DNA from 4 places in the Cellvibrio zantedeschiae genome. Region 1 is predicted to be linked to each of the others. Evidence: predicted binding sites of a transcription regulator. Region 1 holds the regulator's gene; each other region holds the start of a gene.

Region 1 (7,781 bases):
GTTTTTTCAGCGGCAGAGGCTATGGGTGCAACAACCATCATTGCCAGACTTAAAAGAACACCCGTAAGGTTTTGATACAGTGGTTTCATGTGTTTACCTTCCTAAATTTAAAGTTCCAGTACAATGCGCCGGGGCAATCAACACTTTGGCAACAGTAAATCCAACGTGTTTTTCCTTTCTTGCATGACGACCTTCAACGAGAAAAATCATCAAGCCCAACGCGTGGCGATAACTTCCTGGGCAATGACACAACCCAACAAGCAAATTCAACTTTTGCAAATCGCAAAAAAGCGCGAATTGCAAAAAAAGGTGCGCGAATTGCAAAATGGGGGCGCAATCCCCAATATCAAGCGAGCAGTTCCTAATATCGCTATAATGACCTGCTTGCATATCCATCAAAAGTGTTAATAGTCATCACGAGATCTCTCTATGCCGCCATTCGATTTTATTGCCTCAGGACTTCGAACAGTTCGCATAGAATCTGATGCTGTAACCGCTTTGAGCCAAAGACTCGACCAAGAGTTCAACAAAGCCTGCGAGCTCATACTCAATTGCACCGGGCGGATTATCGTGACCGGAATGGGTAAATCCGGTCACATCGGCAAAAAAATTGCCGCCACCCTCGCCAGTACAGGTACACCTGCGTTCTTCGTTCATCCCGGCGAAGCCAGTCACGGCGACTTGGGGATGATTACCAAACAAGACATAGTGCTGGCAATTTCTTACTCCGGTACATCTAACGAAATCCTGACTCTTCTACCCTTGCTTAAACGCTCGGGAATCAAAATCATCAGCATGACCGGCAACCCAGGCTCCACATTAGCGGAAGTAGCTGAAGCACACCTGAACATAGCAGTTGAGACCGAGGCCTGTCCGTTAGATTTAGCACCGACGGCAAGTACTACCGCAACGCTAGTATTAGGCGATGCCCTGGCCATAGCCCTGCTGGAAGCGCGCGGCTTTACTGAGGAAGACTTCGCATTCTCCCATCCCGGCGGTGCACTTGGTCGTAAATTATTGTTACGCGTGGTGGACATCATGCACACAGGCGATAGAATCCCGCGTGTTCCGCCTACAGCGAGCTTGAGCCAGGCGCTGCTCACCATGACCGAAAAAGGTTTCGGCATGACAACCGTGGTAGATGACAAAAATCAGCTCTTGGGTATTTTTACCGACGGCGACTTGCGCAGAACAGTTGATAAGGGTATTAGTCTCACCGGCGTTAAGATCAGCGACCTAATGAACAGAACACCCAAAACCATCGGCATTAAAGCCCTGCCGGCTGAAGCCTTGAAAATGATGGAAGATTTAAAAATCACCGCGCTTGTGGTTAGCGATGAACAAGCCTGCCCCGTTGGTGTCTTACATATGCATGACCTGCTGCGCGCAGGCGTTGTTTAATTAACAAGGATTCACTTTTGAGTCATTCAAACTCACCGTCACAGTTTTTAGCCGCACCTGAACTAGAGGCTCGCGCCAAACGCATCAAACTACTCCTGTTGGATGTAGACGGCGTGTTAACCGATGGCTGTCTTTACTTCAGCAACCAGGGCGATGAATTCAAAACCTTCAGCACGCTCGACGGCCACGGCATAAAAATGCTGCAGAAAAGCGGTGTTAAAGTGGGCATTATCACTGGCCGCACCAGCAATCTAGTCGCCAAACGCGCAAGCGATTTGGGCATAAAAATTTTGGTGCAAGGCCGTGAAGACAAGTGGGATGCGCTGCAAGAAATTTTGGCCGAGCATCCACTCGACCTCGAAGAAATTGCATTTATGGGCGATGACTGGCCAGATTTGACAGTCATGTCCCGCGTTGGTTTGGCCTTAACCCCTGCTAACGGTCATTTCACAGTGGTCGAACGCTCCCACTGGCAAAGCCATGCACGTGGTGGTGAAGGTGCCGTGCGCGAAGCCTGCGATATGTTGATGAAAGCGCAAAATACGCTCGATCAGCTTTTAAAATCTTACTTGGCCTAACCCCCAGCATGTCCAAATTACACTTGCCAACAATCAACAGCGCCAATCTCGAGCGGATTAATCCCCTGCTTTTACCTTTGCCCTGGCTAGTTGTTATTGTGCTGGTAATCTTGTTTGCCACACTCCGATACTCGAGTAAGGAAAATTTGATCAACCAGCCGCAAGCCGATGTAAAAATATTCCCCCATTCCTACATTACCAATGTTGAAATGCGCCAGTATGACGGTGAAGGCAATATCCACTATCAAATGACGACACCTTTAATTCGCCGCTTCCAAGTGAAAGAAAACCCGAGCGACAAAGATTATTCCCTGTTTGAAACCCCGGTGTTTATGGTAGTTAACAATCCCCAAAAGCCCGGCTGGTTTATTACAGCGCAAGAAGGACGTTTGGATAACAACGACACCTGGTTCAGCCTTACTCAGGAGGTAGTGGCGCGACAAACCTCTGAAAAACAAGGTGAAACCACCATTACTACCAGTGATTTGCGCCTAAATATCCAAGACCAATTCGCGCAAACTGGCAAAGCTGTTACTATGCGCGCCGCTAAAAGCCAGATTACAGCGGTTGGAATGCGCGCAGACATGAAGCGCGAGCGGATTGAATTACTCTCTAACGTCAAGGGCACCTATGAACCCTAGCCTTACATCAAAAATCCTTCGCTGGACCCGCGTCGTGGCTTGCTTGCTGGCAATGAGTTCCGCAGGAGTTCAGGCCTTGCCCGATGATAAAAACCAGTCTTTGCGCATTTCTGCCGACAAACAAGAAATCGACCTTAAGCAAGGAGTTGTGATTTATAGCGGCGATGTGAAGCTAATCCAGGGCACGCTGGAAATTACTGCGCAAAAAATTCATGTTCGCAAGGACAAGGATCAGGAAGAAGAATCATTCACCGCTGAAGGCAGCCCTGCCCACTACCAGCAACAACCGGAAGCCGGTAAGCCCATTATTCACGCCGAGGCAGGCACGATTCATTACAACGTAAAAACCGAGCAATTGGTGTTGGATAAAAACGTATCTATTGAACAAAACGGTTCGGTTACCAAAGCAGGACACGTGGATTACGACATTAAGAGCCAAACGGCGAAGTTTTCCGGTACTGGCCGTGTCGAAACGGTAATTCCTGCAAAACCAGAGAAAAAAGAATAACCCATGGCCAGCCTCCACGCGCAACACCTTGCCAAGAGCTATAAAAAACGCAAAGTCGTTATCAATGTTTCAGTTTCCGTTAGCAGCGGCCAAATTGTTGGCCTGTTAGGACCTAACGGCGCCGGTAAAACTACCTGTTTTTATATGATTGCCGGCTTGGTGGAAGCCGACAATGGCCGCGTATTAATTGATGATTTGGATATCACCAACTTGCCTATTCACGGCCGCGCCCGTGCCGGTATTGGATACTTGCCACAAGAAGCGTCTATTTTCCGCAAGCTCAGCGTTGCCGATAACATCATGGCGATTCTTGAAACCCGCAAAGACCTTAACCGCAAGCAGCGCCTGGCGAAAATGGAATCCTTACTGCAAGAATTCCACATCACCCATATTCGCGACAGCCTCGGTATGTCGCTATCAGGTGGTGAACGTCGCCGCGTGGAAATTGCCCGTGCCTTGGCGACAGATCCAAAATTTATCCTGCTCGACGAACCTTTTGCGGGCGTTGACCCCATCTCGGTTGCCGACATCAAAGAAATTGTTCGCCACCTAAAAGATCGCGGCATTGGCGTGTTAATCACCGACCACAACGTGCGCGAAACCCTCGACATTTGCGAAACAGCATTCATTGTTAGCGAAGGTCATATCATTGCCAGCGGTAGCTCTTCCGTTATTCTCGCCAACGATAAAGTTCGTCAGGTTTACCTTGGCGAAGACTTCAAACTTTAAGCTTTTCGTCGTCCATTTCCTTGACAAATTAAAATCCTTAACCATTAGGCATAAAGATTGCTTTAAATATTTCCCTTTAGCGCCATTGAGTTATTGCCTAGTCGTCAAACCCTGACTAAACTCCATCTAACAGTGTTTAGTTTTTTGCTCGCCTCTTTCGCTAGCTAAGGGTTTTTCGTTCGAATAATGAAGCAATCTCTACAACTCAAGCTCGGTCAACAACTGACCATGACCCCGCAGTTGCAACAAGCGATTCGCCTGTTGCAATTATCGACCTTAGATCTCCAACAAGAAATTCAGGAAGCTCTTGATTCCAACCCCATGTTGGAAGTGGAAGATAGCTTTGATACTCCGTCATCATCCAATACCGAATTTGAAGACAGCGACTACGCTCGCACCCAGGAAATAGCAGCCACCAGCGATAGCGGTACCGACGATTTTAGCGAGAGCTATTCCGGTGAGATGACGTACAACGAATCCAGCAGCGAAAAGTTTGGCGATGAAAGCTTTGGCGAAACCAATTTTGGTGACAGCGATGGCTTCAGAGAAAGCGAAAGTTTTACTGACACCGATAACTACGCCGGCACAGATGATTACAGCGAAAGCGCAACCGAATGGAACGAAGCCATTCCTGCCGATTTACCCGTAGATACCAGTTGGGATGACGTATACCAAACCAGCCAATCCAGTGGATCTACCAATTACGAAAACGACGACAACGATTTTGAAAGTCGCCGCGCCGCTACTGATTCGCTGTACGACCACCTTATGTGGCAACTCAATCTCACGCCTATGTCTGATCGCGACCGCATAATTGCCATGGCAATTATTGATGCGGTTGAACCTAGCGGAATGCTATCAGTCACATTAGAAGACATTTTCAGTGGCCTGATCACCGAATGGGATGATTTGGAGCTGGATGAAGTGGAAGCGGTTCAGCACCGCATCCAACAGTTTGATCCTTGCGGCGCCTGCAGCCAAAACCTGGCCGAATGCTTGAGTGTGCAGCTGCAACAATTCGATGCTTCAACGCCCTTTTTGGCCGAAGCAAAACTCATTGCCAAACAATATTTACCACTACTGGCAAGCCGCGATTTCCGCCAGTTAATGCGCAGGACCAAACTTAAAGAGGATGAGCTTAGCCAAGCGGTAAGCTTGATTCAAAGCCTGAATCCACGCCCCGGCGACATGATTGCCAGCGGTGAAACAGAATATGTAGTGCCCGATGTTTTTGTGGAAAAACGTGAAGGCCGCTGGATGGTAGAGTTAAATCCGGAAATAGCGCCGCGTTTACGCATCAACTCTGATTATGCATCGCTGGTAAAACGTGCGGACTCCAGCAGTGACAATACATTCCTGAAAGACAATTTGCAGGAAGCGCGTTGGTTCTTGAAAAGTTTGCAAAGCCGTAACGAAACCCTGTTAAAAGTGGCCAGTTGTATCGTTGAAAAACAACGAGGCTTTTTGGAGTACGGCGCCGAAGCAATGAAGCCATTGGTACTGCATGATATTGCGGAAATTGTTGAGATGCATGAATCGACTATTTCGCGCGTGACTACGCAAAAATTTATGCACACACCGCAAGGTATTTTTGAACTGAAATATTTTTTCTCCAGCCATGTGAGCACAGATTCCGGTGGCGAATGTTCTTCCACAGCCATTCGCGCCCTGATCAAAAAGCTGGTGAGCGCGGAGAACCCTAAAAAACCACTAAGCGATAGCAAAATTACCGATCTACTCGGCGAACAAGGCATTCAGGTTGCACGCCGCACCATTGCTAAATATCGCGAGTCGCTCAACATTCCGCCATCGAATGAGCGCAAAACACTTTAACTGAAAATATTAAGCTGGAAATATTTTGTGAGTGCATTTGGCACTCATGTAACCACCGAGGATGTATCTATGCAAATAAATGTCAGTGGCCACCACGTAGAAGTTACCGAATCAATGAGAGATTACGTGATCAGCAAATTGGAGCGTTTAAGCAATCATCACGACCGCATCACTAATACTCACGTTATTCTTTCGGTTGATAAACTCGAACAAAAAGCGGAAGCCACTTTACACGTTAGCGGAAAAGATATTTTTGCCGATGCCACAGATCCCGATCTATATACAGCAATAGATTCCCTGGCCGACAAATTGGATCGCCAGCTAATTAAACATAAAGAAAAGATGCGCAGCCATCGCTAAAAGCTCGGACAACTATGCAAATTCAATCACTGTTAACACCCGAACGCGCTTGCAGTAGCCTTGAGGCCAGCAGCAAACGACGCGCATTGGAATTACTTGCAGAAGTTATTGCGCAAGATATTTCAACCATTGATGCCGATGATTTAGTGCGTCGGTTTCTTGCGCGCGAGCGTTTGGGGTCAACAGGCGTTGGGCACGGCATTGCAATCCCGCACTGCCGCATCAATAACAGCGCGGGTGCTATAGGTGCACTTATTACGCTAAAGCATCCCGTTGAATTCGATTCTATCGACAATGAACCTGTCGATATTTTATTTGCCATGCTGGTGCCAGAAGATTCACACGCAGAACATTTGAAAAATTTGGCCGCTCTGGCCGGTGCATTAACACGCAGTGAGTTTCGCCAGCGTTTACGTGCCGCCAGCGACAACAGCACACTTTACGAAGCAGCCATCAGCTGATTATTTTTAAGCTCCAGGTTTTTTGAACCAAATCGATTTGGTTCATATAGGGAAACATTATGCAGTTAGTGATTGTGAGCGGATTATCCGGCTCAGGCAAAAGTACCGCCCTACACGTGTTGGAAGACGTGGGGTACAACTGCATTGATAATTTACCTGTAAGCCTGTTGCCCGCACTGGTTGCACAAATCGAAATCCACAAAGACGACCAACATAAATTCGCGATTGGTATAGATGTTCGCAACGCCTGGAAAGACTTGCAAATATTCCCGCAAATGATCAGCACCCTGAAAGAGGCACACCTGCCCTTCACGGTGATTTTTTTGGACTCCCAATCGTCTGTATTGATCCAGCGCTTTAGCGAAACACGCCGCAAGCATCCGCTCAGCGACAAACACACCAATTTGGCTGAGGCGATTGCGAACGAACAGGAATTGCTGGAACCTATTCGCGATACCGCGGATCAAATTATTGATACCAGCCATTTGACCCTGCATGAACTGCGCGATTTGGTGAAAGAGCGCGTAGTCGGCCGCAGCCAGTCCAGCATGGCGATATTGTTTGAATCTTTTGGCTTTAAACATGGCATCCCGGTAAATGCAGATCTCGTCTTTGACGCGCGCTGCCTGCCGAATCCTCACTGGAAACCCAATCTTCGCCCCTTGACGGGTAAAGATAAGGACGTGATTGAGTTTTTGGAAGCAGAAGACGCCGTGAATGAGATGTATCAGGACATAGAAGACTTTATGAGCCGCTGGCTGCCACGTTATCAAGCCAACAACCGCAGCTACATTACCGTTGCGGTGGGCTGTACCGGCGGACAACACCGCTCTGTGTACTTGAGCGAACGGCTCAAAGCGCATTTTAATGAACAATTTGGCGATGTGCAGGTGCGTCATCGCGATATAAACAAACACAAGAAAAATTAACTATGTTAACGGAAACCATTCCTATTATTAACAAACGCGGCCTGCACGCTCGTGCTGCTGCCAAGTTTGCTACTTTAGCGGCCCAGTTTGGCTGCCGTAGCCAAGCTCGCACAAACGGTAGCTGGGTAGATGCAAAAAGCGTTATGTCCCTGATGCTATTGGCCGCAACCCAGGGTACCAACCTTGAAGTGTCAACCGAAGGTGATGACGAAACCCAGGCAATGGACGCTATTAGAGCCTTAATTAACAACCGCTTTGAGGAAGATGAATAGAATTTGCTGCCAAACAAAGGTTGTTATTTGCAGCTGGTTCACCTACCCTGTGCGCCCTTTTTGATCAGC
Region 2 (7,781 bases), 1.8 Mb from region 1:
ATCCCAGCCAAGTACCGGTTAAATCGCGGAGCAGATCATCCCAATTACCATCGCGCCCAATACTCGCCTGTATAACTTCAATAAGACCACCGGCAAAAAAAACAGTGGCGGTAATAATAAGCGCCACGCGCCAATTATTGACATCTACTTTTCTACTAATGAGAACGACCAAAGCAATAAAGAAGACAACATGCCCGCAATCCCAAATCGCACTTAACAAGCTGCTTGAAGACTCTAATGTGCCACCCAGAAAGAAAAAGGGAAAAGCTCCAACAAGAATAAACAACGGCAAAATTCGAGTTAATTTGTGTACAGCAAACTTGAACATACTAATATCTGGAATCACCCATACCGTTGAATTGCTTTGCAAGATTAGTGGCGTAATTATCGGTCATACCGCTGATAAAATCGATCACTGCCATCAATGCTAAATATTTATAATTTTTGTCGCGCTTACTCACGTTAGGGTGAAAGTTATTATCGCCAATCAACGCCATTACACGATTGTCTTTATAAGTCATTTGGCCTGGATCGCCGAGTGACGCATATACGGCGCTACAAATCGTACTCAACAAAGTACCTATCACAGCATAAGCACCAATTTCCAATTCAACGCGACGCGAATGGTTAAAAATTTTCTGCTTCGCCAAATCTTTTGCGGCTTGCACAGCAGTCATCACTTTTGGATCGCACAGGGAAATTAAATCCCCCTCCACACTGCCCTGCAAAAAAGCCTCCTGATGTTTAATAAATGCATCTGTGCCAGCATTTATAAATGCATCTATCACTTTACCGCGCACCAACGCCGGCTTGCGGCCATCATTAACTTTTTTAAGGGTGCGCTCCAAATCAGCTAGCTGTGGAGAATCTGCAATTACGGGGCGCAGCAATTCATAAATTTCATTCCAGTTGAGAATGCCCATTTCAAGGCCATCTTCCAAATCAATAATGCCGTAACAAAAATCGTCTGCGGCCTCCATTAAATAAACCAATGGGTGACGACAATACCAGTTTTTACCTTTTTCAATTAAACCGGTTTTTGCAGCAATTTCATGAAAGTAGCCCAGCTCTGATTGAAACACGCCATATTTATTATTTTTGGGGCGATGATTTAAAACCGTCGCAGTTGAGCACCAGGGATATTTCATTGAAGACGCGAGCGTTGCATAGGTTAGGCGCATACCTTCGTGATACTGGTGATATTCCGAGGTTGTAAGCACACGTAAACCCTGCGCGTTACCTTCAAATACGCGAATATCATCTCGCTCTTCTGGCGATAAATCCGCTAAAAATTCCGCACCTTCTTTTTGAAACCAACTGCGAATCGCATCCTCACCTGTATGACCAAACGGCGGATTGCCAATGTCGTGCGCAAGACAGGTTGCTTGAACTATGTCGCCAATATCTGTTGGCCAAATATGATCAGGCAAATCACCTGCATCTTTTAATGCTTGCCCAACACGTATGCCCAAAGTGCGCCCTACGCAGGCGACCTCCAGGCTGTGCGTCATGCGGTTGTGGATGTGGTCATTAGTTGCAAGCGGATGAACCTGAGTTTTGCGCGCCAGCCGACGAAATGCACCGGAAAAAATAATTTTGTCGTGATCCGAGTGAAAAGGCGAGCGCCCTTCTTCGTGCTTCGCCGTTCGCTTACCCAAGCGCTCTGCGCAAAGCAGTTGATTCCAATTCATTGTCATAGGTATCTACAACCTTGTTGATCTATCGATAAACTTTTAACAACTGGCGCACCAGTTTGGTTCTTAAAAAAAATTCCATCGCACAATATAAGCGCACTAAATCTTTATCAATCTTGTATTTCTTAAAATCCAAGATACTCCGATGCATATTTAACTTATTGTTTTATCTTGTAATTATTCATTGTATCAGACCAATTCGAGCCGCTTAATTTTTCTTGGCATAGTTACTGCAAAATCCTGAAAAAGCAATCTTGTATTCAAGATGGTATTTAAGATTTTAGAGCAGGAACAATAATGACAAGCACTCTAGGCTGGACAATTAGTGAATGGCTTGAAGCCTATCGCAGCCAAGCAATCAATGCACGTGAAGCACTCCATGCAGTGCGCGCCCAATTAGATTCCAGCGACCCAGCCTGGATTTATATCGTCTCTGCGGCCGAGCTGGACGCACAAATTGATGCTCTTGGCGCTACCGATCTTCCTTTATATGGAATTCCCTTCGCAGTAAAAGACAACATAGACGTTGCGGGCACGCCCACAACTGCGGCTTGCCCTGCATTTACCTATATTCCCGGCAAAGATGCCACCACTATTGCACGCTTGAAAGCAGCGGGAGCAGTTGTGATTGGCAAAACCAACCTGGATCAATTTGCTACTGGTCTTGTGGGCACGCGGTCACCTTACGGTGCCGTGCCCAACTCTTTTAAGGCCGATTATGTTTCCGGTGGCTCAAGCTCCGGTTCGGGCGTTGTAGTCGCGCGCGGTTTGGTGCCATTTAGTTTGGGAACAGATACCGCAGGTTCGGGTCGGGTACCCGCAGGGTTCAACAATATCGTAGGTCTTAAACCCACCAAGGGCCGCTTTAGTACATCAGGCGTCGTACCGGCATGTCGCAGTCTCGACTGCGTATCGATTTTCTCATTAACCGTTAATGATGCCGAAACAGTCGCATCAGTTTTGGAAGCGTTTGACAGCACAGACGGATATTCCCGCCAGGCCCCAAGCGCACCCATTTATTTTTCCAGCAAGCCCCGTTTCGGTATTCCAAAAAATCCGGAGTGGTTTGGTGATAAAAACGCTGAGCTTGCATGGGAAAAATCCCTCGAAAAATTGCAAGCTTTCGGTGCTGAGCTCACGCCAATTGATTTCACACCCATGTCCACATTAGCCAAGCTTCTTTATGGCGGCCCTTGGGTGGCAGAACGACATGCAGCTATAGCTGAATTTATGGCAGAACATGCCGATGATATGAATTCAGTGGTGCGCGGCATTATTGAAAAAGCCGAAAACTTTTCTGCAACTGATACCTATCGCAGTGAATATGAGCGCGCCGATTTAGCACGCGAAATTCAATTGTTGATGAGCAGCGTAGATGCTTTATTAGTACCGACTTCACCGCGCCATCCCACTATCGCGGAAGTAGAAGCAGATCCGGTCACGGTTAACAGCCAATTAGGAACCTACACCAATTTTGTCAATTTAGCTGATTGCTCAGCGCTCGCCCTACCAGCCGTTATGCGCGATGACATGCTTCCTTTTGGGATCACTTTGATTGCCCCCGCATGGCAGGACGCAACACTCGCCGCGTTCGGTAAACAGTGGCAAAACTTTATTCAATTGCCCCTCGGAAAAACTGAAAAACCAACTCCAGAATTTATTCCAAGCAAAACTGCTCCTGCAGGTTATGTACGCCTCGCCGTCGTCGGCGCACATCTCACTGGTATGCCGCTGAATGTTCAATTGCAAGAACGCAAAGCTATTTTTGTGGAAAGCACTTTCACATCCAATTCTTACCGTTTATTTGCACTCCCCAATACAACTCCACCAAAACCTGGATTAATTCGCGGCAAAACTGGCGAAACCGGTGCAGAAATTATTGTGGAACTGTGGGACGTGCCACTAGAAAAATTTGGCAGCTTTGTAGCACTTATTCCAGCACCGCTCGGAATAGGCACGCTCAGTTTAAAAGATGGCCGTGAAGTGAAAGGTTTTATTTGCGAAGGCGCTGCCGTTGAAGGCGCAACTGATATTACGCATTTGGGTGGATGGCGCGCCTATATCAAATCGTTACAGAAATAACTGCACTCACAAAAAGCAAAACAGAAAACCATACAGAGTCGGAGAAGGAACATGTTTCATACAGTCTTAATCGCAAACCGCGGCGAAATTGCGGTACGAATTGCTAAAACGCTGAAAAAGATGGGCGTTAAATCAGTTGCGATTTATTCCGATGCCGACCGCAACTCTGCACATGTGACTGCATGTGATCTAGCTGTGTGCCTGGGCGGCAACACCGCCGCAGAAAGTTATTTGCAAGCAGACCGTATTCTTGCGGCTGCCAAAGAAACCGGTGCACAAGCGATTATTCCCGGCTACGGCTTCCTCTCAGAAAATGCGAAATTTGCAGAGCAATGCGAAGCAGAAGGTATTGCGTTCTGTGGACCAACGCCAGATCAAATGCGTCAATTTGGTTTAAAACATACCTCCCGTGAAATTGCAGAAAAAGCTGGCGTACCACTCACACCGGGCACTGGTTTATTAAACTCAATTGAAGAAGCTATTTCATCAGCCGCCAAACTAGGCTACCCCGTTATGCTGAAAAGCACTGCTGGTGGTGGTGGCATTGGTTTAACGCGCTGTAACAGCGAAGAAGAATTAACCAATGCTTACGAAAGCGTAAAACGCTTAGGGCAAAACTTTTTTAGCGACAGCGGCGTTTTCCTTGAGCGTTTTGTCGATAACGCCCGCCATGTTGAAGTACAAATCTTTGGCGACGGCTTGGGCAATGTATTAGCTCTCGGCGAACGCGATTGTTCACTGCAACGTCGCAACCAAAAAGTTGTTGAGGAAACACCCGCGCCCAATTTACCTGCCGCAACACGCGATAAATTATTAGCCGCATCACAAAGCCTTGGCGAAGCAGTTAAATACCGCTCCGCTGGCACAGTGGAATATATTTACGACGCCGCACGCGATGCGTTTTATTTTTTGGAAGTAAATACCCGTTTACAAGTTGAACATCCCATCACTGAAGCTTGCACTGGTGTCGATTTAGTTGAATGGATGATTTTAACTGCAGCGGGAATGCCGCCTTCATTTGATATAGATATCACACCTAAAGGCGCAGCCATTGAAGTTCGCTTATATGCAGAAGATCCCGTGCGCGATTTCCAACCATCGCCCGGTGTATTAACTGATGTTTTATTTTCTGATTCCGCACGTAATGACACTTGGGTTTCTACAGGCACAGAGGTATCGCCCTACTACGACCCCATGATTGCAAAAATTATTGTACATGGAACAGATCGTGTTGATGCCATCAACAAAATGCAAGCTGCGTTAAATGAAACGTGTATGGCCGGCATAGCAACCAATCTTGATTATTTGCGCCAAATTATTTCATCGGACTTTTTTGGCAATGGCGACGTAGCCACCAACAAACTCGCAAGCTTTGAATACAAAGCGCCTGTGGTTGAAGTAATCCAACCCGGCACTTACACCAGCGTACAAGATTATCCTGGACGTGTTGGTTTATGGAGTGTTGGCGTTCCACCATCAGGCCCAATGGATGATTATGCATTCCGTTTGGCCAACCGTATTGTCGGCAATCATGAAAGCGCAGCCGCATTAGAAATTACTTTAATTGGCCCCAAATTGCGCTTTCATAGTGATGCAATTATTTCACTCACCGGCGCAAAATCATCCGCAAAATTAGATGGCGAATTAATTTCATTCTGGGCACCAGTTCCCGTAAAAGCCGGACAAATTCTTGAAGTTGGTAAAGCAGAATCCGGTTGCAGAAGTTATCTTGCAATACGCAATGGATTCGATGTGCCGGTCTATTTAGGTAGCCGCTCCACATTTGCTCTCGGCCAATTCGGTGGTCACGCTGGTCGCACACTGCGCGCAACCGACATGCTCGCCATCAGCAATCCAACTATTGCCGCGTGCACAACACCAGCTCCGGTTTACGCAGCATCTGCTGCACCTACAGAATTAATTCCAACCTACCCTGACAATCATGAATGGGAAATTGGTGTGCTCTACGGGCCACATGGCGCGCCAGATTTTTTCACGCAAGATGCAATTGATATGTTTTTCTCCACCGCGTGGGAAGTGCACTACAACTCCAACCGCTTGGGTATTCGTTTAAATGGCCCCAAACCAACCTGGACTCGTAGTGACGGTGGCGAAGCAGGATTGCATCCGTCCAACATTCACGATACCGAATACGCTGTCGGCTCAATTAATTTTACCGGCGACATGCCTGTAATCCTCACCAAAGACGGCCCCAGCCTTGGCGGATTTGTTTGCCCGGTTACTATTATAAAAGCAGAGTTGTGGAAAGTCGGCCAGGTTAAACCCGGCGATAAAATTCGTTTCAAACGTTTGAGTTTTGATGCAGCACTCGCACTCGAATTAGCTGCAGATAAGGCGATTGAAACCTTAACAGCGCAAACCAGTGTTGTGTTGCCTGCAATCGTCAAACCAGAAAATACCATTTCAGAATGTATTGTTGCTGCGTTACCTGCTACAGCTAAACGCCCACTGGTGAGTTATCGCCAAGCTGGTGACAAATATATTCTGCTGGAATACGGCGACAATATTTTAGAGTTAAGTTTACGTTTACGCGTTTACGCGTTGATGGAAGCCTTAAAAGCATCGCCCATTAATGGCGTGATCGAATTGTCGCCTGGCGTTCGTTCCCTGCAAATTAATTACGACAGCCGCGTGATTCATCAACAAGATTTGATCGCCAAATTATTGGTGATTGAAGAAACACTGAGCGATGCGCGCGATGTAAAAGTACCCAGCCGCATTGTGTATATGCCAATGGCATTTGAAGATTCGGCAACGCTCGATGCAGTATCACGTTACCGCCAATCCGTACGGGACAAAGCGCCGTGGTTGCCCAGCAATACCGAATTTATGCGTCGCATTAACGGTCTTGATTCCGTTGCGCAAGTTAAACAAATTATTTTTGACACCAGTTACATGGTGCTCGGCTTGGGCGACGTATATCTCGGTGCTCCTTGTGCGGTTCCCGTTGATCCGCGCCATCGCTTATTAACCTCCAAATACAACCCGGCTCGCACTTATACCGCAGAAGGTACTGTTGGCATCGGCGGTGTTTACATGTGTATCTACGGAATGGATTCACCCGGTGGTTATCAATTAGTAGGTCGCACTTTGCCAATTTGGAATAAATTTTTGAAGAATTCCGACTTCGGTAATGGTGAACCCTGGCTGTTGAAATTCTTTGACCGCGTGCGCTACTACGAAGTTAGCGAAGATGAATTAACTGCACAGCGCGAAGCTTTCCGCGAAGGAAAATTAAACCTGCGCATTGAAGAAAGTTTCTTCAGCCTTGCCGAGCACGAACAATTCCTGCAGGAAAACGCAACCAGCATTGCTGATTTTAAATCCAAACAACAAGCCGCATTCACCAAGGAAGTTGCACTGTGGCAAGCAGACGAAGAAGCCCAAGTTGATGCAGCATTGCAAGTAAAAATAAATACCAACCCCATTGATGTAGACGGTCATGCCGTGACTGCAGATATCAGCGGGAATATTTGGAAACTCCTGGTAGAACCAGGACAGCTGGTAGAAGTTGACCAACCGCTATTGATTGTTGAAGCCATGAAAATGGAATTCTCAATTTACGCAGATCGCGCAGCCAAAGTGAGCTCAATTCACTGCGCGCCCGGCAAGCAAGTCAACGCAGGTGATTTACTGGTAGTACTTGAAGAAGATTGACCTTTTTTAGAAATACACGAATTAGGAATCGAAAAACTAGAAAGCAGCGAATTAAAAGCAGACATCGAAGAAGACGAGCAAGCAACACACTTTAATGAGCGACTATAGATCGCTCAAAACTCGGAAGATGTTATGAAATTAATTAAAAACGAAAAAAAGAAGAAAGCTGATGAACCGCGCCCAAATTTAACGGAGCGCATTTACCAGCAGCTAAAGCAGGATATTTTTACCTTCCGTTTATTACCGGGAGACCGCTTTAGTGAAAACGAAATTGCCGAACGTGTAGAGGCAAGCCGCACCCCCGTGCGTGAAGCCCTAACACGCTTG
Region 3 (7,781 bases), 1.4 Mb from region 1:
CTCCGGCAGCACTGGTGAAATTAACCAAAGCGCCGCTAGGTGATTGAATTACCAAATTTTGTGCAGCATAACCGTTAGTAACAGCAGGTTGGCCTGTAGTAGTTAAAGCCATACCACCTAAACCAGCACTCAAGGCGTTTGCGGGTGTTGCCATAGCAACGGCAGGAGGAATCACACCTACCGCAATTGTTGAAGGAACACCTTTGCTACCTTCCCTAAATTCAATATTTGCACCATTAACAACAGCCACAAAGTTTGCTGGCGTTGCTGCGGTATAGTTTGCGCTGTTAATTAAATCCGCAACTTCTTGCAATTTAGTAGCGGTGCCGTTGTTTAAAGTAATATCAACAGTAGTCGCCAATGCCGGTGCTGGTGGAGTTAAGGTTAAACGAAATGCTGTAGGGTTGGTGGTAAAGTTTAATGGCGTTGTCAATGTACCTGCGGTAGAAGGCAATGCAGGTGTAAGTGTGTAAGTTTGTGTAGTGGCAACTTTAATACTGTTTTTTACCACACCAATAGCAGAACCATCGCTCACAAAACTGCTACCGGTTGTCTTTAATACTTTTGAGTTGGCATCTACGTTATAAGCTGCGTTCACACCCGTAGTTTGGCGCGGTGCTTGAGTGCTAACGTCTACTTTTAATTTGGTGAGAATACCACCCACGTTGCCATCAGCATCTGCAGCAAAACCTTGCAGGCTTGCACCAGTGCTATTGACGATGTTGCCATCTTTATCCAAACCGAATGCACCAGCGCGTGAAAACAATTGGCCGTCATTGCCATTCAATACAAAAAAACCTGCGCCGTTTACTGACAAGTCCATCGCATTTTGCGTGAACTTTAAGTTGCCCTGGCCGAATGCTTGGCGCAAAGTCAGAGTAGTTACACCGCTACCAGCAGTGTTTGAACCACCGCCTAAAAGCGAACTCGTATACACGTCACCAAATTCCGCACGCGAACTTTTAAAACCAATTGTGCCCGCGTTTGCAATGTTATTGCCGGTTACACTTAAATCGGTGTTGGCTGCGCGAATACCGCTGAGACCTGTGTTAAATGACATGACGTGCTCCTACATGTGAGTTGCTAGTGGCTAATGGATAGCGGCTAGTCATTAAAAATTTTTACGTTGTTGATAACAAAACTGACAAACAAATTTCGAACAAAATTCCAGAACAATAATTAGTTAAATTGTTTCACTTTGCTAATATCCATCGCGCCGTAACCAGCAAGGTTTAATACTAATTTTCCGTCGGCTCCAACCGTTACACTATTGACGTTTGCACTTAAGCTAGTTGCCAACTGTTGACTTTTTCCGTCTTGTGTTGACAAGACTTCAAATCTATAAGCGCCAGGTGTTAATGGAGTTTTCGCACTCCAATCCAAAAGCTTGCCATTCAATTCCATACTTTCACCGTCGAAACGGAAATTCATATCGCCTTTCTCAGCGGAGCCAATTGGAATTTGCGCAGCGAGCACACCTTTAGAGTCGTACACATTCATTTTTACTTCTGAGGTTGATGCAGGTACTGTGATGGTGCCGGAAATAATTCCATCTGGAGACAAAATACTATTAGCACCTTCAACGCTAACAGAGCGACCAACAAGAGACGAAGCCTGCAAAGCCTGATTGGATTGGAAGCTGCTACTAAAACCATTAAAACTGGTGTTCAGTTTTTCCAAACCTTGTACCGAACTAAATTGCGCCAATTGCGCAACAAATTCAGAGTTACTTTGTGGTGCCAAAGGATCCTGATTTTTCATTTGCGTAATCATCAATTGTAAAAATGCATCTTGACCAAGATCATTGGTTTTTTTCTTGGGCGTAGCCGCTGAATTTTTATCAATGGCATAACCAGCAAGAACATCTGAAGGCGATTTAGTACTTGATACGTCACTCATTTCAATTCACCCTAATCTCACTAACCTGTTGCTGACCTTGTCTTTACGCGTACTACTGACTAACTTGTATTACTGACCCAGGGTAAGAACGCGCTGCACCATTTGTTTTGCTGAGTTCATTACTTCTACGTTCATTTGAAACGAACGAGATGCAGAAATCATATTGGTCATTTCTTCTACCACATTAACGTTGGGGTAATACACATAACCTTCTTTATCTGCTTTTGGATGAGTTGGTTCGTAGCGACGTTGTAACGGCGCATCACTCTCAACAATGCCTAGCACTTGCACACCGGCATTTGCATCGTCTTCATTTGCTGCTTTATCTGCATTTAAAGATTGTTGCATGGCTTGTTTTTGAATAGCGGCAAACACTGGCTGACGGCTGCGATAAACTTGATCAACACTTGAGCTAGCTGATTGCGCATTTGCCAGGTTGCTTGCAGTGGTGTTCAAACGCAAACTTTGTGCGTTCATACCTGTGCCAGCAATGTCAAAAATATTTCCCAGTGCCATGATGTTTCTCGCTTTAAATAAAAAATGTTTTCAGTGAATTAGTAAAATTAATCGCCACGTATAGCAGATTTTAAACCCTGGAATTTACTGTTCAGAAATTGAAAGCTTGCTTGAAACGCCAAACTGTTTTTCATGTATTCCGCATGCTCAATTTGGTCTTCTACTGTGTTGCCATCAATAGAAGGTTGTTGCGGTGTGCGGTATAACAAATCGGCATCTTCACCAAATACAGTATCTGTAGAGATATGACGCTCGTTGGTCATTTGCGCTGCAAAGTTGTTAGAGCCCGCCGTTTGTTGGCTGAGCAATTGCTTGAAATCCAGATCACGCGCCTTGTAGTTAGGGGTGTCGATATTGGCCAGGTTGTTAGCCAATATGCCGGCACGTTGGCCGCGCAAGCGCAGTGCGCTTTCGTGAATTCCCAAGGCTGAATCAAATGAAATTGGCATGGTAGCAACTCTCTAAAAAAAGCAATCTGGTTTCCGGCATTTGCCGATATACCTTTGTTACAAGTTAGATTGCAACGCCTATGCCAAAGCGAATAAAATTTTTATGTTATTGATTTTATTGAATTTTTGTTAATTGAAATCTCGGTAAAAACGGCAAGAACCCAAGCGGCAAAGAGAAAGCGGCAAGGCCTTTCCGCTTTAGCTGGCGGTTAAAATATGATCCATGTGGAACCTGTGAGTTGCGACGGAAACTGCGGGAAGTAAGAAAATTAAAAATGATTTTGCCAAACTGCTTAAAGACCAAACCTATCCAGCAATAGAAGCATCGCCAAGCGCTTTATGGCAAAGTAGCCAAACTCTTTAACTATAGTGAATCATTCTATGTCGTTCCTGACCGTCCACCACGTCGCCATTATTTGCTCTGACTACGAGCGCTCCAAACATTTCTATACCCAAACCCTCGGGCTAAAAGTCATTGCGGAGGCTTATCGCGCAGAACGCCAGTCTTATAAATTGGATTTAGCGTTAGCTGATGGAACCCAGCTGGAGTTATTTTCCTTCCCCAATCCGCCCAGCCGCCCTTCCCGTCCTGAGGCCTGCGGGTTACGCCACTTGGCGTTTGCGGTTGCAGATGTTGAGCAAATTAAAGAGGATTTGGAACAGAAAGGTGTAGTTGTTGAACCCATTCGAGTTGACGAATATACGGGCAAGAAATTTACATTTTTTGCAGACCCGGATGGGCAGCCTTTAGAGGTGTATGAGGTAGGGATTGATGAAATGGCAAGGTAGGTATTCTGCTAGGAGTCGTCATCCTCGCGCAGCGGGGATCCAGTTTTTGATGTCTCTTTAGGTTTTTAAGAGCTGGATCCCCGCTGCGCGAGGATGACGACTCCCTACTAATCAAGCTTTCGAAAAATCATATCGCCTTATAAAGAATCCCCGGCTCACAACGCACCATCTCAAATAAATCCGCTGCGCCAGCCAAACCTTCAGATGACCCCAAATACAAAATCCCTTGTGGCTTTAACGAAGCATGAATTTTTTGCAAGATTTGTCGTTTCAAATCGGCATTGAAGTAAATCAACACGTTACGGCAAAAAACTATGTCGAACTTACCCAAGGCGGCGTAAGAATCCATCAAATTGATGGGGCGAAAATCAATTCGGTCGCGCAAGATTGGTTTTACTTTCCAATTACCCTCGGGTGTTTTATCAAAAAAGCGATCCAGACGCTCATTGGATAAACCACGCATTACTGAAAGCTTGTCGTACTCACCAGCGCGGGCTTGCTCAAGAACGGTAGTGGATAAATCTGTCGCCACAATTTGTACCTGGCGTGGCAAGGTTCCCATATTTTTAAGCTTGAATTCTTCGGCCATCATGCTGATGGAATACGGCTCCTGCCCCGAAGAACACGCAGCAGACCAAATGCGGATAGGACCAAACATTTTATTGTTAGGCCCCATAAGCTGCGGAAGAAGATTATTTTTTAAATGGTCGTAAGGGTATATATCGCGAAACCAGAAGGTTTCATTGGTCGTCATAGCATCAATCACTTGCTCTTTTAGCTTGCGATTAAGGCCTTGACGTAAATTGCGCACTAAATCGCCGAAGTTAGCGATTTTATGGTCATCCATTAAGCGACGCATACGGTTGGTAACAAGATATTGCTTGTTATCACCGAGCGAAATGCCGCAAGCATCTTCTAAAAATTGGCGAAACTGATCAAACTCGGCCTGATCTACATTATCGCGAGCTGCCAGTTTGGCAAACACATCATTTGAATCTTTATTTATCATAAATGCTCTTAGCAGTACTACATCGCGTTAGTGAGCCCAAGGCTCCAATTACTCTGCATAGCTAACTCCTCCGCGGAGAGAAGTTACTCTGCATCGGGCGGCAATAAGCTTTCACCCGTAATTGCTAATACACGATCATTAACCCGGCGCGCCAGTTCATCAGGATGGAACTTCGCGAGGAAGTCATCCGCACCCACTTTCCGCACCATGGCTTCGTTAAACACACCGCTTAAGGATGTGTGGAGCACAATATGAAGCTTCTTCAAATCTGGATTATTGCGAACCTCAGCCGTGAAGGTATAACCGTCCATTTCCGGCATTTCGATGTCGCAGATAATCATTACCAACTCAGCATAGGGATCTTTGCCCGATGCCAAAATATCTTTCAAATATTGGAGCGCCTCTGCACCGTCTTTTTTGATCGTCGTGCGAATGCCCATGCCCTCAACTACGCGTTGAATTTGCTTGCGCGCAATGGTTGAGTCGTCAACGATAAGCACATGTTTTTGCACCACTTTATCGGCAATACCATCTTCAATAACACCTTCTGATACGTCTTCCTTCATTGGAGACACTTCAGCGAGGATTTTTTCCACATCGATAATTTCCACCAACTGACCATCCACTTGAGTGACAGCCGTTAAATAATGTTCTTTACCCGCACCTTTTGGTGGTGGATGAATATCTCCCCAGTTCATGTTCACAATTCGCTCAACGGAGCGCACCAGAAAGCCCTGGGCAGTACGGTTGTATTCAGTGATGATCACAAAGCAGTTATCAATATCCGGCAGTTCACGGCGGCCAATGGCAAGGTTCATATCCATAATGGGAATGGTGCCGCCGCGAATGTGGGCAACACCGCGAACCACCGAGTTGCGGCCAGGAAGTGCATTTAAAGGAGGACACTGCAGAACCTCCTTCACTTTAAACACGTTAATGCCATAGAGCTGTTGGCTGCCCAGTCGAAATAACAATAGCTCCAGACGATTTTGTCCAACCAGTTGTGTACGTTGGTTGACGCTATCCATTACACCGGCCATGCCACCACCTCTTTCTTATCAAACAAATTTTACGTTCAAGCCGCTTTGGTGAAGCAACTTGCCTGGGGATTTTTTATGCTGCCTTTATGCTGTCTTTTTTATAGTCAGGGAAAACGGCATAGACTTTGCTTTTATCATCGTTAGTAAGCTTTTTCGGCTGAAAGCCGTCACTCTTTAGGTCGATTGCAGATGAAACTTGTAGATTTGTTCAAAAGCAGCAATCCGCCTTATGAGGATAGGACAAATTATGAGATTTCGTAGTTTTTATAGAATTTTCTTTTTGAATATTGCGTTCACGCCCATCAAACAAGGCATTAACAGGATTACCTGGTTTTGTGCGTTAGCGGTTTGCTTTAGCCAAAGCGCCAATGCTCAGGCACCTATTGAGAATATTGGGCAAATAGAGTTGCAAGTCGCCCGGTTTTTGACGGACGAATACAGCAAAACCCAGGCAATTAAAGTAGAAGTAAAAGTAGGCAATCTGGACAACCGTTTACGCTTGGCTCGCTGCGATCAAAGCCTTTCGTTAAACCTTAAAGATACAACCAACAGCGGTGGAAACATCAATGTACAGGTTGCCTGTAAAGGCACGTCATCCTGGACAATTTTAGTCCCTGCACAGGCAAAGGTTTACCGCTCGGTGGCAGTTGCCAGCCGCACCCTACAGCGCGGAGATGTGGTTACTGAGGATGATTTAACCACTGAAGTTAAAGATGTGAGCGAATTTCGCATGGGCTTTTCCCTTGTGCCAAACGCTATCGTGGGCAAAGAAATAAAGTTCACAGTGAATAAAGGTGAAGTATTTAGAAACTCTGCGCTTGATGCTCCACTCGTCATTAAACGTGGCGATACAGTGAGCATGGAAGCAGCAGCCGGTGAAATAAGCGTTAAAACCAATGGTACCGCGGTTTCCGATGGGCGCATTGGTCAGCAAATACGGGTTAAGAACAACCAATCGGCACGCGTTATTAATGCCCGGGTTGTAGCGGCCGGTAAAGTTCAAAGCATTATGTAATACGCAAGACTGTTGATGCCAAGCCGGCATAAACGAAGACAATGAAGTTAAATAGTCAAAAAGCCAAAAAAGTTGCTAAAGTTCCAGAGCTACTGGCCGACAACCCTCATAAGGGAACTCTGATTAATAGGAAACTATTATCACCAGTCTCTTTGAACACATAGCAATCGTTGGGGAACGAAATCATGGTTATAGATACAAACAACATCAATTCATCTGGCGGTGCCAACCGCAGCCGAAGTTCGGCGCCCGTGGCCACTACCAGCACCAAAACCCAGAGCGCGCCTGTGGCGACGCCTGAACCAAGCACTAAAGACAATGTAGTGCTGAGTTCAGAAGCGCAAAACCTGGTGCGCCTGCAAGCCAAAATCGGCAGCCTGCCCGATGTAAACCTTGATCGCGTAGCCGCCATCAAGCAAGCCATCGCAGAAGGTCGCTTTGAAATTAATCCTGAGCGCATTGCTGAAAATATGCTCAATCAGGATGAACTTTTAGGTTAAGAAATAGATAGGTTAAAAAGCCGAGCCTCAGGTTAATCGACAGCTGATTTACCCGAACTCTTTACAAACGTATCTGGCCCTTACCCCAACAATGGCCAGATTCGCTAAACCAGTGAGGTTGCTATGTCTCTCAATACCCAATTTTTGCGCGATATGCTCGCCCAAGACTCCAGTGCCATCCAACAATTGAAAGCACTCCTTACCCAGGAACGTGAATTTCTGGAACAGCGCCAGCTGCAAGGCATGCAAGAAATTGTCAGCCAAAAAGATCAGCTACTTGGCAACCTTTCTTATACAGCACGCCAGCGCGAACAAATTTTGCGTAACGCCGGGCTAACAACCGATTTAGCTGGCTGGAAAGCTTTTCTGGAGCGCGATGCCCTAACGCTCAGCCTGATTCCGGCGTGGGAGGCATTAACTATCGAATTCACCGAATGCCAGGCAGCTAATGAAGTTAACGGCAAAATGATCAATCGCTCCAAGCAAACTTTGTCGCACCTACTTAATCTCCTTCGCGGCCAAGTCGCTACGCCTTCGCTCTATACGCAAAAGGGTTCGACGACC
Region 4 (7,781 bases), on a different contig from region 1:
AGTTGTACCCTGGTGTTAGATGCATTTATGTAAGGAACAGATTCAGCCCGGCAAAAAAAATCCCGCTAGATGCGGGATTCTTCACAACACACAAGTGCACTAATAGCACTTAACGCTTATTTTCCTTCAACATCACGTCGCGGAAATGTTTACCCGATAGCGTAGGTGTGTAATTCCAGTCGGAAATTAATTGTGGTGACCAATCCGGGTCAAAGCACCAGGCAGTCCAGCTGATGCCTTTGCTAGCCATGTAGTTGGTAATGCGTGGGCCGTAACTGCCATCGTCGATCACGGGAATATGTGCGCCTTTATCGGTTGCTAACTGGTAACCAATTTCGGTGGTGATGACAGGATATTTATCGGCAACATAACCCCAATCACGATCCCAATTTTTTTCAAATGGCGCTTTGACTTTCATGGGGTAGGGGTGGCTTACGTAAGCGACATTTTCTTTTTCGATAGGCGCTGTTGCAATAGGTGTTAAATCGTAGGCCCAGTTAAAACCGGCAACCAATGAAATTGCGTTAGGGTTATGCGCTTGAATAATGGTGATGGCTTCTTCGTTAATGGCTTTCCAATCTGCCCAGCTCAATACACCTAACTGGCCGCCATAAACTGTTGGCTCGTTAAAAATTTCATACATAGCTACTGAGTTTACAAATTTATAGCGCGCGGAAACTGTGCGGAAAAAATCAAAAGTCTCTGGTTTGGTCGTGTAATAACTTGGGGTTTGGTACATCTCGGATTTCAAATTACCGATGGAATGCCAGTCGATAATCACGTACATGCCTAATTCATTTGCCCATTGGATGCTTTGGTCGAGTAACGGCAAATAGCCTTTCTTGCCGCGCTTTTGCCAGGCCGATGGATGCACGGGAACGCGCACAACGTTCGCACCCCAACTTTTTATCGCTTCAAAATGTTTGCGGTTGAAATGACCCTGGGTTTCAAGTTTATCCGGGTCGGCAATATTCACGCCGCGAAAGATAACTGTGTTGCCTTTGTCGTCGACAAATTTATTACCTTGCACTTTTACCAGTGGCAGCTGCTTGGTAATTTTGCTGCTATCAAATGCGGGAATGTCAGTGGCGTTCCACCAGCCTTGTTTGTTTTGCCAGGCGTCGGTGTGTTCGTCGGCAGCCGTTGCGAAACTGGCGATGCAGCTTAGGAGAAGAAGCGAAAAATAGTGTTGGAGGCTTTTCATTTTATTGGCTCTCATGTGGATGGGCACCCATAAGCATAGATAAGTGGCCGCCCGAGTGAGCCAGGTTTAACCCTAATTTACATAGCGGGCGGGAGCTTGTTGATGCTGGTGACCACTATGTACGGAGCGCTTTCACTGGCGGGATACTGCCATTGCACATCCACATCTAACAACTTCATTCCATAGACGCGCTCGGGCTCTGGTTGCTGGTATTGCGGGCGCGGGTCTTGTTGCAGAACTTGGCGGATAAGTGTTTCAAGGTTTATTTGAGTTTTTTGACGATGTTCGCTGCAAATGGCGTTGGCTTCGCTGCTAAATTCCACAGGAATTAGCTTGGGCGGAGCATCGGCAAAGCTGTTGGTGGCTTCTGGAACCAAATCGACATAGGGAACATAGGGTTTGATATCGAGTACGGGGGTGCCGTCCAGCAAATCTATGCCGCTAAGATTGAGCAGTAACTTTCCGTCTACTTCTTCGATAGATTCCAGCTTCACCACCGAGAGCCCAATAGGTGCTGGGCGTGTGGGCGAGCGGGTGGCGAATACGCCGAGGCTTTTGTTTCCACCCAAGCGTGGCGGCTTCACTTTGGGTTTCCACGCTTCGCGCTTGTTGGCGTGGAAGACAAATTGAATCCAGATGTGGCTACAGCCGTCCAAGCCGTTCAGTGCATCCCAATCGTTATAGGGCGGCAGCAGCTCGAGTTGTGCGGTCGCTAAAGGCGCTAAACCCGGCTGGCGAGGAATGCCAAACTTCTCTTTGAAGCATGAATGGATAATGCCGATGGCCGGGAAGCTGAAGTTCATGGATTAATCGCCTTGTTATTCATGCGCTTAGTGTACTTCATGTGTTGAAAATCTCTGCGAAAAGGTGACAGCGCTGTCGGTTTAATTTACACTTTTGTGTGATGTAGTTATCATTTTTTGGGTGATGTCCTTCCACGGTAAGGACTTATAAGGCTCGGCACAAAACCTGCATTTAAACGTCAGGTTCTATTCTTCATTAAAAAAGGTTCTGATATGCCTGTTAAATACATTAAAAGAATCGCTGCACTGAGCTTGGTAGCAGCGTCTGTAGGTGCAAGTGCAACTCCATTAAATGATTACAACCTTATTCTTAGCGGCGATTTGAATGTATCTGGCGGCAGCGGCCATATTGAAGGCAAAGCCTTTATTGGCGGCAATGTGCTTAAGGGTTCGGTATTTGCGCAACACGTAAACAAAAGCTCCACTGCTGATACTGTAAAAGTGGTTGGTAACTTCACCAGCAATAACGCCATGCACGTAGAAGCGGGTTATGTGGCTTACCAAGGCACTTTTTCGGGTCCAACCAACATTTGTAATGGCAATGGTATGGGCCAAAGCGGTTGCTTGAAGAAGGTGAACGATAATTCCCTGACCACCGAAAAAAATGCCCTTTTGGCCGAATTGACCAGCGAAACTAACTATTTCAAAAGCCTCGCGACTTCTGCGAACTTCGCTATCACTGGTGATAGCCAGAACAAAACCTTCAAATACACTGGCGCTGCAACCGATTTGGCGGTGTTCAACATTGCGGCGGCCGATCTTGCCAACCTGAACTGGGGTGTGGATTTTGGTTCGGCGGTAAATGTATTGATTAACGTAAGCGGTACCACTTTCAACGCGGGCAACGCCCACGTGAACGGTTTCCAAAACAAGGCTAACAATGTTTTGTGGAACTTTGCCGATGCTACCGCATTGAACTTTGGTGATTCCTGGTACGGCTCGATTTTGGCTCTCAACGCTACCATTAATACCAACTCCAATTTGAACGGTGCCATAGCTGCCAAGTCTTACATCGGCAATGGCGAGATTCACGATTATCACTGGAACTACACTCCGCCGAAGCCACCAAAGCCACCGGTTAAAGTATCTGAGCCATCAACCTTGTTATTGAGCTTGTTAGGTCTGGGTTTGATTCTGGTTGGCCGCGCACGTCGCAAGTAAGCGCTGGCATTATCATGTTCTAAACAAAAACCCCGGCTTTTGGCCGGGGTTTTTGTTTAAGGTCGCAACTCATCAGCAACTGTCCCTAGACGCTTTTCATCCCTAAAGCTTTCAATCCTGGAAGCCTTTTGCCCTGAATGTCTTAACCGTAAAAACTTTTACGGCGCAGGGTGAATATACCCAGCAAGCCAATCGCCAATAAAAACATACTGCTGGATTCCGATACCTGCGTCTTGGTAGTGACGCTTACCAGGTTCACGCCCCACCATTCGTCAGTAGGTGGTTGTCCCCAGCCGGTATAAGAAAATACCAGTTCATTGGCACCGAGTAACAAGTTAATGGGAAGCGCAATTTGGGTTAGGCCACCCGCCCAGGTTACTTGATGTGAGTTGTGGATATCGTCAGTTGCGCCGTAAGTCGTCGTAACTGCGGTTCCCCCATTTGGATTGAACAATATGGTGTTCCAACCGCCTCCACCCATATTGAATGATCCCGTAAAGATTTCAGTCCCGTTTAACCATAAATGGAAAATATCGGTGTAATTGTTGTTGTAACCATCCAGGCTGCGGTAACCAGCAAGATCAAAGGCAAGGCTGGCGGGGCCGCTTGGTGCCCAGAGAGTCCAATTGATTTGCCCTGGGCTGGTGCGGGTGCCCGCAACACTGAGATCATCCGTGATAACCAAGGCAAAACTGGCAGTTGAAAACAGTGCCATTATGGAAAAAAACGCAACAGCGACCTTACTAAAGACACGTTTCATATTTCATCCTCGAATTGAATGTTGAGATTCGCAAGCGCTCTCTTTCGTGGCCAAATCCAATGTCCCGCGGGGCATTTAGCCTGCTGGCTACCTCGCACGGATAAAGGATGAGGGGGCCAACGTCGAAAGGTTAGCTAGAGTCTCACCAGCCTCTTATCGCTTCGGTACGCTGAGCAACACAGGCACCTAAATACTTTTGGGATGAAATACTAAAAACTATTAATTAAAGGGAAGCTATTAATAAAAGAGAAGCTATTCATAAAAGAAAAACTAGGCGAACTTAAGAACTTTGGTCGTTTGCATCATGCGCAAGGCAATCTGGTTTTGCTGCTTTGCGCTCAGCGCCAGGCGTGAGATAGATTCGTCCGTTTGGTTAACTGCATTAACCATTTCCGCCAGACGGAAGCGCATGGTTTCCGCCCGGGCAGACTCACCTTGCGCTTGGCGAGTGAGGGCGCTGGTGATTTTTTGGATATCTACCACGGCTTGTTGAATGCTTAGCAGGGCTGACTCTGCTGCTTCGGATTCTGCAAGGCATTGTGCGGCGCTTTCCTGTTCGCGGTTGAGGCCTTCGGCTGTTTGATCGACAGTTTGTCGCAGGTTATTGATCAACTCCTGGATTTCACCAGTTGCTACCTGGGTATCTGCAGACAGGCGGCGCACTTCATCGGCTACCACTGCAAAGCCGCGCCCATGCTGCCCGGCACGCGCAGCTTCAATAGCGGCGTTGAGTGCAAGCAGGTTGGTCTGTTCGGCAACGCTTTGGATGGTATCCAACACTTTGGTAATTTTATCGGCTGCGGCGCGTAGCGCGGCCATGCTCTCGCAGGACTCAGTCACCTGACCCGAGAGCAAACGCATATTTTCTGCTACTGCAATCACACGGCCTTTACCCCTTGCAGCGGTTTCAGCGGCCTGCTCAACCTGTACAGCGACTACATCCAATTGCCCGGTCATGTGATTGAAGGCTATTACCATCTTGGTGGTTTCACTATCCACAACGGTAACTTCATGGCGTTGGCGTTCAGTTTCGATACGGCATTGCTCGCTGGTGGCGGCGTTTTCGCTCGCGCTGGAAACTGAGTTATGCGATGCGGTCGTAACTTCCGCCAACATCATGCGCAACTCTGTGAAGAGCCCGTTAAGTGCCTGGCTAATCTTGCCAACTTCGTCTTTGTGCTCCACGGTAAATTCAACGCTTAAGTCTTTATGGTCGCCCACGCGCTGGATTTGCTGCGCCAGCCGTGTGATCGGCTGGGTGATATGGCGAGAGAAGAAATAGGCAATAACCGCAGCAACCGCAGTCAGCATGAGCGCAGCAATAATCAGGTTGCGCCAAACATGTAGTTCGAGTGTGTTAATGGTGCTGAATACTTCATCCGGCGTCTGCTGGGTGATGAGTGCGAATTGCTGGTTGCCAATGTGTAGGGGGCGCCAGGCTGTAAGCATATTGCGACCCAAATAATCGATGTGCTCACCCATCCCGGCCGTTCCGGCCAGCGCCTGTTTTACCGGCGCAGTGGTAATAGGCATCCAACCTGCGGCAGTTTGGTTGCGTTCTATCTCATTAACGGTGGGCGTTTCTTTGCCTAACCGGGTAATAAATTCCTTACTGTTTTCGTGCATGGGGCGCAGTTCAGTAATTAAGTTGCCGTTGCTAGCAACCAAATAGGCCTCGCCGGTTTTACCCAAACCTAATGACGCCCAATTAAAGCCGCCGGTCATGATGTCGGAAAAACGGCTGGCCGGAATTTCGGCAATCAAAAAACTCACGGGTTTGTCTTTGCTGAAGAGGTCGTAAAATACCGGCACGCCCAGGTAAATTACTTGCTGCTCAAATTGAAACGGGCTGCGGCTGAATTCCGAAATGACCAGGTCACTTCCAGGGTTTAGCGCGAGGCTTTGCGCCGTGGCCGCTAGTTGGGTGTTTTTAAAAGCACCGTCTTTAAGCGAACTGATTAGCTGTGGGCCTTTTTTAACGGAGTAGATGACGGTGAGGGTTTGGCTATCTACCAGCATCAAATCGTTAAAGCCAAAACGTTTTACCAAATCGTGAAAGCTGCTGTGATAGCGCTTGTATTGCTGGCCGTAAATGGTGCCGTCAGCTGCATCTTCCAGCTCGGCCATGGCGCTCACGCTTTTGCTACGCGCCATATAGTTGGTTTGAATTAGCCGAGCATCTACCGATAGGGAGGCCAGCCAATCATCCACCGGCGCGTTTAAACCGTGGGTTTGCTGTTGATAGGCAGGAGCGTATTCCTGTTGATACCACTGGCTGAGCTGGGAGCGCAGTTCTTCGGTTGCGGGGGCAGTGACTTCATAGTGGTAACTGCTAAAGGCGCGCACTAAACCATAGCCCGCTTCTTGCGTCATACGGTTGTGGGCAAGCGATTGCAGGAGATCTTTGTAACTTTCAAACTGTGCGCGCAAGGCATTTTCACGCCCCACGGCGACGGCTTCAAACTGTTGCTCAATCGCGGTTTCAACCGCATCTGCGCTATCGGAAATAGCAATCCAACCGGTGGTTCCGGCGGCGAGGATAACCACAGTGGCGGTGAGCGTGACGGCCCCAATCATTAATCGTGCAGCAATATTCATTATCAAAATCCCAACTGGCCAGGAATAAATCAGCAGTTCAGCTTATGGGATTGATGTGACAGGATGGAGACAGAGTGCGCCAGAAAGGGTGTAAGGCAAGGAGTGTCGAACAGGAAAGCCATCCCCAATACTGCAGGGATGGCGTCAGGTATTAATGATTAAAATGAGTAATCTGGCGCTCCAGCTCGCGCGCCACGCTGTTAAGTTCGGTGGCAACATGAGTGGATTTTTGTGCGTTGTTCGCTGCGCTTTCCACCAGGTTCACCACCCGTACCACGTTTTTATTGATCTCTTCTGCCGCGTAGCTTTGTTCCTCGGCAGCTGTGGCGATTTGTGTATTCATCATATGGATACGCGCTACAGCTTCGGTGATTGAAGAAATTGCCTGACCGGCCTGACCCGCCATTTCGCTGGTGTTTTGGGTTTTGGTTTGGCTGACTTTCATGGCGTTCATTGCCTTGCTCGCTCCCTGCTGTACGGCTTGGATAATATGTTGAATCTCGGCAGTGGATTCCTGCGTACGCTTGGCAAGTGCCCGCACTTCGTCTGCAACTACCGCAAAGCCACGCCCCTGTTCTCCAGCGCGCGCTGCTTCAATCGCCGCATTTAACGCAAGTAAGTTAGTTTGCTCGGCAACGTTTTTAATCACATCTAGCACCCCGCCAATACGCCCAGTCTCGGTCTCCAACTGGGTCATAGCGGTGCTTACGTTGTCCACTTCCTCGCTCAACTGCTGAATGGAGGCTATGGTGCTATCCATAATCTCAACACCTTTGCGCGCGTGCTCATCGGCTTCCTGCGCAGCATTGGCCGCACCTGAGGCATTATTCGCAACCTCCTGCACGGTCGATGTCATTTCATTAATCGCCGCTGCAACCTGATCGGTGGATTTATGGCTGTTGTCGGTATCGACAGAAATAGCCCGTGCTACATCAGTAATTTTTTGCGATGAGTTGTTCAAGGTATTTGAAGATTGCTTTACGGCATTAATCACACTGATAAGCGAATCCTGCATACGGTCAATATTGTGGTTAAGCTCGCCCAATTCGCCCTGCTGGTTTAAATGCAGGCGTGTTTTAAAATTGCCTTGAGCCAGCAATTCAATATGCTTGATTACTGCCAACAAGGGCGTGACAAAACTGTTTTTCAGGGTAATTAACACCAGTGCAATAATCGCTATGCCAAAAAGAGCTACCAATAACTGCGACCAAAACACCACAGTCGCACTGCCAGATTCAATTTTGGTGTTGGTTTC

Evidence for each region. The regulator sigma-54, encoded in region 1, starts transcription at its own class of promoters, with help from an activator protein. The targets are predictions, from matches to a motif close to TGGCACANNNNTTGCNNT.
Region 2: atzF (allophanate hydrolase) is a predicted target of sigma-54. The motif match lies at 1,914-1,931, and genes of this name have one in related genera.
Region 3: flgA (flagellar basal body P-ring formation chaperone FlgA) is a predicted target of sigma-54. The motif match lies at 5,817-5,834, and genes of this name have one in related genera.
Region 4: IE104_RS15615 (choice-of-anchor A family protein) is a predicted target of sigma-54. The motif match lies at 2,163-2,180, and genes of this name have one in related genera.

The regions. Positions count from the first base shown of each region.
Region 1 is NZ_BMYZ01000001.1:508,177-515,957, reverse strand. It holds gene IE104_RS02320 (MlaC/ttg2D family ABC transporter substrate-binding protein) at 1-89, opposite strand, end outside; gene IE104_RS02315 (KpsF/GutQ family sugar-phosphate isomerase) at 430-1,401, shown strand; gene IE104_RS02310 (KdsC family phosphatase) at 1,419-1,979, shown strand; gene lptC (LPS export ABC transporter periplasmic protein LptC) at 1,988-2,620, shown strand; gene lptA (lipopolysaccharide transport periplasmic protein LptA) at 2,610-3,128, shown strand; gene lptB (LPS export ABC transporter ATP-binding protein) at 3,132-3,857, shown strand; gene IE104_RS02290 (RNA polymerase factor sigma-54) at 4,044-5,690, shown strand; gene hpf (ribosome hibernation-promoting factor, HPF/YfiA family) at 5,760-6,050, shown strand; gene IE104_RS02280 (PTS sugar transporter subunit IIA) at 6,065-6,511, shown strand; gene rapZ (RNase adapter RapZ) at 6,571-7,440, shown strand; gene IE104_RS02270 (HPr family phosphocarrier protein) at 7,443-7,712, shown strand.
Region 2 is NZ_BMYZ01000001.1:2,345,724-2,353,504, forward strand. It holds gene IE104_RS10375 (VanZ family protein) at 1-328, opposite strand, end outside; gene IE104_RS10380 (deoxyguanosinetriphosphate triphosphohydrolase) at 330-1,697, opposite strand; gene atzF (allophanate hydrolase) at 1,992-3,776, shown strand; gene uca (urea carboxylase) at 3,828-7,454, shown strand; gene IE104_RS10395 (GntR family transcriptional regulator) at 7,587-7,781, shown strand, end outside.
Region 3 is NZ_BMYZ01000001.1:1,925,778-1,933,558, forward strand. It holds gene IE104_RS08530 (flagellar hook-basal body complex protein) at 1-1,060, opposite strand, end outside; gene IE104_RS08535 (flagellar hook assembly protein FlgD) at 1,180-1,899, opposite strand; gene flgC (flagellar basal body rod protein FlgC) at 1,969-2,415, opposite strand; gene flgB (flagellar basal body rod protein FlgB) at 2,463-2,864, opposite strand; gene gloA2 (SMU1112c/YaeR family gloxylase I-like metalloprotein) at 3,246-3,653, shown strand; gene IE104_RS08555 (CheR family methyltransferase) at 3,781-4,662, opposite strand; gene IE104_RS08560 (chemotaxis protein CheV) at 4,746-5,702, opposite strand; gene flgA (flagellar basal body P-ring formation chaperone FlgA) at 5,950-6,717, shown strand; gene flgM (flagellar biosynthesis anti-sigma factor FlgM) at 6,903-7,217, shown strand; gene IE104_RS08575 (flagella synthesis protein FlgN) at 7,341-7,781, shown strand, end outside.
Region 4 is NZ_BMYZ01000003.1:341,507-349,287, reverse strand. It holds gene IE104_RS15625 (glycoside hydrolase family 5 protein) at 110-1,204, opposite strand; gene tsaA (tRNA (N6-threonylcarbamoyladenosine(37)-N6)-methyltransferase TrmO) at 1,282-2,007, opposite strand; gene IE104_RS15615 (choice-of-anchor A family protein) at 2,221-3,168, shown strand; gene IE104_RS15610 (PEP-CTERM sorting domain-containing protein) at 3,311-3,928, opposite strand; gene IE104_RS15605 (methyl-accepting chemotaxis protein) at 4,199-6,526, opposite strand; gene IE104_RS15600 (methyl-accepting chemotaxis protein) at 6,678-7,781, opposite strand, start outside.